2 regions of the Bacillus sp. D48C genome follow, and region 2 is predicted to be linked to the other one. Evidence: predicted binding sites of a transcription regulator. Region 2 holds the regulator's gene; the other holds the start of a gene.
What was found. Region 2 encodes Rex, which represses fermentation and respiration genes when NADH is low (regulators of the CRP and FNR family bind a similar motif). Its sites were predicted from a motif close to TTGTGAAATATTTCACAA; they were not measured.
Positions count from the first base shown of each region.

Region 1 (3,439 bases), on a different contig from region 2:
AATAATATATGGTGGAGCGGAATTATTTACTGGGAATACAATGTATTTTACAATTTCGACCTTACGAAAAAAAACAACGGTCTTAGATACTTGTCGTAACTGGGGTGCTTGTTTTTTAGGTAATCTGGTAGGTGCAATATTTTTTGCGTTATTATTTTATGGTACTGGTATTTTTGATCAAATTGAATATGAACATTTGATAAGTAATGTTGTTGAAGTAAAAATGAATACACCGACAATACAGCTATTTTTCAAAGCTATTTTATGTAATTGGCTTGTTTGTCTAGCATGCTTCCTTCCTTCTCAAGTAAAAGGGGATACAGCAAAAATAATTGTTATGATGTTATTGGTTTTTACATTCTTTTTATCTGGATATGAACATAGCATTGCAAATTTATCGCTATTTGCAATCTCCCTGGTATCGCCACATCCCAATACTATTTCTTTTAGTGGGGCTATTTATAATTTAATTCCAGTTACAATTGGAAATATTATTGGTGGATCTGTATTTGTTGGCATGGTATATCATTATATAACCCAAAACAACCCTACAGCTGAACAGAAGGGCGATTTAGTTGAATCTCAATGTGAGGAAAACATCCCATTACAAACACAAATAAAAATTTAAGCTACTAATATAATCATTTTCGTATAAAAATAACATAATTATTTTGAATGTTATTTTTATATCAGTTGGCCTAATTAGCCGCAAATACCGTTTTAATAATTCTTTTAAATATATTTTTTTCTTTTATAAAATATATTATTTGTTTTTGTTAGACATATAAGGGAAGGGAAATATACAAAAAACATTCACAACTTATGTGACCTAAATTTGTTAATATAAAATGCAAGATCACATGTCGAATTTATTACAGAAAACTCTAAAAAATTAGTGGGAGGTTTACTAGAAAATGAATTTTGAAAAAGTTTGTTTGGTATAGAAGTGCTTTTAGGGGGGATTGCTAAAATAGGTGAAATAACCTTCGATATACAAAATAAAAATTTGCAGTAATTAGATTTGAATGAAGATAATATAAGCATGAATGTCATTATGAAAAGTGATAATCCGTTAGTGAATCTTAATAAAAATGTAAGCGTTAACAATTTTATTTAACTAGATGTATAAACTAGATTTTTCACAGAATATCAAAGAATCTTTGAAATGTAGATAAAGAAAAATTATCTTATCTAGTGAAGCTATACATAATATTTTTTTGAGTTAAATAAGAAATAATGTTGGAGCAATATTTGCTGGAAATACATATGAAAAGGAATTTAAGTTTAACTATGTGGTATTGAACATTAATGTATTTCGAGTTCATTATTTGTTTATTCAAAATCAATTAAATCTCTTTTTATTAGAATAACAACAATGCACAAAAACATAACATAAATAGTGAGGGATCTATAAATGAATAAAAATATTAATCGTGTAGTTTTAATTGGTACAGGGGCCGTAGGGTGTAGTTATGCATATTGTATGATTAATCAGGGGTTGGCAGAAGAATTCGTTCTTGTAGATGTAAATGAAGCAAGAGCAGAAGGAGAAGCAATGGATTTAAGTCATGCAATTCCTTTTTCACCATCACCAACAAAAGTATGGAAGGGTAGCTGTGAGGACTGTAAAGATGCACAAATTGTTGTAATAACAGCCGGATTGCCACAGAGACCAGGTGAAACACGTTTAGACTTAGTTGAAAAAAATACTAAGATTTTTAAAGAAATTATACGTAATGTCATGTCAAGCGGATTCGATGGTATTTTCTTAATTGCAACAAATCCAGTGGACATTTTAACATATGTAACTTGGAAAGAATCTGGATTGCCGAAAGAACGCGTAATTGGTTCAGGTACAACACTTGATTCTGCACGTTTCCGTTACATGTTAGGAGAATATTTTGAAATCGATTCTCATAATGTTCATGCTTATATAATTGGTGAACATGGTGATACGGAGCTTCCGGTTTGGAGTCATGTGTCAGTTGGCGTTCAAAAGCTACAAACCATTTTAGAAAATAAAAGTCAGTATAATCAAAGTGACTTAGACGAAATTTTTGTTCGTTCACGTGATGCGGCCTATCATATAATTGAACGTAAGGGAGCAACCTGTTATGGAATTGGAATGTCTTTATTACGTATCACAAAGGCAATTCTACATCATGAAAATAGTGTATTAACAGTATCTGCATACCTTGAAAATGAATATGGTCATAATGATGTATATATAGGAGTTCCTGCTGTTATAAATCGTCAAGGTATTCGGGAAATTATAGAAATTGAGTTAAATGAGGAAGAAAAGTTTAACTTTAATCATTCTGTACATACATTAAAAGAAACCATGTCACCAATACTATAAGGTGAATTTATCTTATTATATTATGTCGGATATATAAATGCTTGGCAAAAGTTTAAATGTATCTAATCTAATGTAATCTGAAATTAAATACTATAGAAAAATGTTTGTTTAAACTGAAATACAGTACTTTCGCCTTGTAAAGAATCATTTTATAAACATTATTAAGAAGTTAATGGCCTTCATGATATTAGTTCATAACATATCAAGATTGAACATTTTTAGAATCAACATAACTATTTATAGCTAAATATGTTATGTCTTTCACAAAGGATTGATACCTTTTTGGTATACTTTCTATTAAGGCACTAAATGCAGACAAATTTGATTAAATAAAAAGCACTTTTTTAAAAATTTAAGAGAGTGCCTTTTTATTTATTAATTAACATTAGCAATCTAATACATACATTAATAAGAAGAGAGCGGTCCCTGTGTGCATCTGGCTACCGTTTAATTACATCCTTAATGGGCATTTATAAAACAATAAGCATACAGTAGGAAATGTGAAAATTAGGGGGATAATGGAGCATACAAAGTTGGCAATAAACCGTAGGGAAAGGAGGGAACGAGATGAGAAATTTCTTTGAAGAAAAATATACAAATTTAGAATTTAAAAGGGAACTAATAAATATTATAAGTAAAATCAGTGAATATAAAGGAGAAATATCAGCATATCAAACTCAAAAACCAGAGATCTTTAATCTTTTGGAAAAGAGTATATCCCTACAATATATTAAAACTTTTCCTAATATATATGACAAGTTTACATTCTCAAATAAACAGTTGAAAAAATTTGTTTCTAATCATGTTAGCCCTCAAACATTGGAAGAGGACGCTTTATTTTGTTATTGCAAAACATTAGAACTTGTGCAAAAAGAAAATCACAAACTGCCTATTAAACCACAAACAATTCAAGAACTGCATTTCCAATTACTGAATTATTCAACGTCTGAAAGTGGTAATTGGAGAAAAAACGAACTTGTATTATCGTGTATTCCAATGTTAAATAATCAATCCAAATTAAGTACAGTTGTTTTATATGATATGGTTCCGCAATATTTGTATCAGCTATGCGAACAATAT
Region 1 covers NZ_JBKFAQ010000010.1:37,290-40,728, forward strand. The annotation lists gene ACLBXA_RS21495 (formate/nitrite transporter family protein) at 1-628, shown strand, start outside; gene ACLBXA_RS21500 (L-lactate dehydrogenase) at 1,415-2,359, shown strand; gene ACLBXA_RS21505 (Fic family protein) at 2,927-3,439, shown strand, end outside.
Region 1: the regulator Rex is predicted to act here: its motif matches at 1,193-1,210, upstream of ACLBXA_RS21500 (L-lactate dehydrogenase).

Region 2 (3,439 bases):
CGAAGTGGAATGATGCTGACTTAGAATCCCCTAATGGTCTCGTTAATAATTCCATTCTGTCTAGTTGTTTACGGCGACTTTGAGCACGTTTCGTTGTAGAAGCGCGAGCTATATTCTTTTGAACGAAGTCCTCAAGTTTTGCGATTTCATCTTGTTGTTTTTCGTAACGTTTCATTTCTTGATCATATAATGCTGATTTTAAGTCTAAATATTTACTGTAGTTACCAACAAATCGTCTGCTTTCTTTATTCGAAATTTCATATACTTGTGTAACGAGTTTGTCTAAGAAATAACGGTCATGGGAAACGATTAATATTGCGCCAGGATAACCTTGTAAATATTGCTCAAGCCATGTTAATGTTTCAATGTCTAAATGGTTTGTAGGCTCGTCCAAAATAAGTAAGTCTGGTTTTGTTAATAATAATTTCCCGAGAGCTAATCTTGTTTTTTGCCCGCCACTTAAAGTAGAGATCGTCGTCTGGTGTGTTTCAACTGGGAAGCCAAGGCCGCTTAAAATGGAGCGAATATCCGCTTCGTATTGATATCCACCTTGATCTTTATAATTGAGTTGCAATTGGTCATAATCAGCTAACAATCTTTCATATATAGCTTCGTTTGAAAAGTTTTCTTCTTTTCCCATTTCTTGCTCAAGCTTTCGAAGTTTTGTCTCCATTTGCTGTAAGTGGGTAAAGACGGTTAGCATTTCATCCCAAATTGTTAAAGACGTTTCTAGGCCAGTATTTTGAGCTAAATACCCGATTGAGACATCTTTCGGTTTTATAATTTCGCCACCATCATGTGATAACTCACCAGCGATAATTTTTAATAATGTAGATTTTCCAGCTCCATTCCTTCCAACTAATGCGATACGATCTTTTGTTTGTACTTCCAATTTTATGTTTGCAAGAATTGTTTCTGCACCGTATAATTTCGAAAGTCCATTTACTTGTAATAAAATCAATGTTCTCACCTCAAATAATTTCTTAACTTTGCCATGTTTATATTTCTCAATCATACTAAAAATAGTGTATAGTTTAAAATAAAGAGAGAATACTTCTTCTCTTTATTATACAAGGAATTTAATGAGTGCTAAACTTCTGTATTTGATTAAAGTATATGAATAAAGATAGGAAGAGAGGAGAGGTCATATGGATCAGCAAAAGATTCCACAAGCCACTGCTAAAAGATTGCCTCTATACTATCGATTTATCCAAAACTTATCTCTTTCTGGTAAGCAGCGTGTTTCATCGGCCGAATTGAGTGAAGCGGTAAAAGTAGATTCCGCAACAATACGAAGAGATTTTTCGTATTTTGGAGCATTAGGGAAAAAGGGATATGGATATAACGTAAATTATTTATTATCATTTTTCCGCGAAACACTTGATCAAGATGATATAACGCGTGTAGCACTTATTGGAGTAGGTAATTTAGGGACCGCTTTCTTACATTATAATTTCACGAAAAACAATAATACAAAAATTGAAATGGCATTTGATGTTAGTGAAGAGAAAGTTGGAACAGAAATCGGGGGCATTCCTGTATATCATTTAGATGAATTAGAAGAGAGATTATCAAATGATATACAAGTGGCAATATTAACAGTACCGGCTACAGTAGCACAAGCTGTAGCAGATAGATTAGCTGAAACGAGCGTGCACGGTATTTTGAATTTCACACCAGCACGATTAAACGTATCAGAGAATATTAGAATTCATCATATTGATTTAGCTGTAGAGTTACAAACATTAGTTTACTTTTTGAAAAACTATCCACAATAAAACGCAGAGGAAGCGACCTCTGCGTTTTATTATTGTTTCTTCTTTGTGAATTTAACTAATATAAGGCGAAGTGCCAAATTAAAATCAATTGTTGCCATAACTGCAAATAGTATTGTCCACACATTCCAGATTGTATCTGTCACGTTCGTAATGGCGAAGCGTGTAAAGATACATCCAAGAAGGAAGTATAGTGCAGCCATGAACAATGGTGAGTTTCTCATACAAAAAATCCTCCGATAAATCCTTGCATTTTTTCAGCTTCTTTAATCATTTCTTGAATTTGCTCATTGCTCATAAAAATTTGCCCAATAGCGACTAATGTATTCATCGCAACATGAGCTGCAATAGGAACGATAATGCGCTTCGTCTTCACATATAAGAAGGCGAATACGAGCCCCATAGCAGTGTATACCAATAAGTGAGTAAAATCAAAATGAATTGCTGCGAATACAAGTGAACTAATGATAGCTGCAATAAAGAAGTTGAACTTCTTATAAAGTGCACCGAATAGAATTTTTCTAAATACGATTTCTTCTAAGATAGGTCCGATTATAGATACAACAATAAGGAACCAAGGAGTAGTTCGTGCAATTTCCATCAGTTTCATTGTATTTTCTGAACCTTGTTTAATTCCTAGTAGCTGCATCTCGATCATACCGGCAACTATTTGTGAAAAGAAAGCTAAGAATAATCCGATGAAAATCCACCCAATTGTAGCTGGAACAGAAGAGCGCGTTGCATCTAAATGTCTGTCGCGAATATCTGTTCTAAGTAACCAAAGTACGATACATAATGCAACAAAGAAGCTAATAATTGCCCAGTGTCCCATTATGATTTGTCCTTTTTCCTCAATGGTAAATCCTCTATTATCATAGAGTCCTGTTTTTAGGAGAAGTGGTAATCCAACAGCGCCAGATAATTGCATTAAAATGTATGTAACGATAATCCACCAGTATTGTTTCTTCAAATGGTTTAACCATCCTTTCTAACTCTAGTGTATGAGATGAGGTAGGATAACATGTAAATATGTTATCTACGATATAAACTTTCATTCGAATTATGATTTTTTTGTAAATACGTATTTTAAATTAAAGTAGGAGACAGGAAAAAGTTGTACGTTTAGCGAAAACAACTTAGGGTGTCTTTCATATTGTAACATACGAGTAGGGGAAACAACGATTCATATAGTAGAGGCAGTATTCTATATAGAAAGTTTATATAGTAATTTGCGAAAAAATTATGATTTTTTTACTTGCAAAAGAAATTGAGATTATTTATTATTATAAGTGTGTTAGCACTCGGGTGACTTGAGTGCTAATAAATAAAATTTACATAACAAAATGAGGAGGTTATTGTTCATGCTAAAGCCATTAGGTGATCGCGTTGTAATTGAGCTTGTTCAAGCAGAAGAAAAAACAGCAAGTGGTATTGTATTACCAGACACTGCAAAAGAAAAACCACAAGAGGGTAAAGTTGTTGCAGTAGGTACTGGTCGAGTGCTTGAAAATGGTGAGCGTGTTGCTTTAGAGGTAGCAGCAGGTGATCTTATCATCTTCTCAAAATATGCAGGTACTGAAGTGAAATATGAAGGTACAGACTACTTGATTTTACGTGAAAGTGACATTTTAGCAGTTATCGGTTAATTATATAAATCTTAAAAA
Region 2 covers NZ_JBKFAQ010000024.1:8,054-11,492, reverse strand. The annotation lists gene ACLBXA_RS28965 (ABC-F family ATP-binding cassette domain-containing protein) at 1-961, opposite strand, end outside; gene ACLBXA_RS28960 (redox-sensing transcriptional repressor Rex) at 1,149-1,778, shown strand; gene ACLBXA_RS28955 (YdiK family protein) at 1,808-1,999, opposite strand; gene ACLBXA_RS28950 (CPBP family intramembrane glutamic endopeptidase) at 1,996-2,745, opposite strand; gene groES (co-chaperone GroES) at 3,137-3,421, shown strand.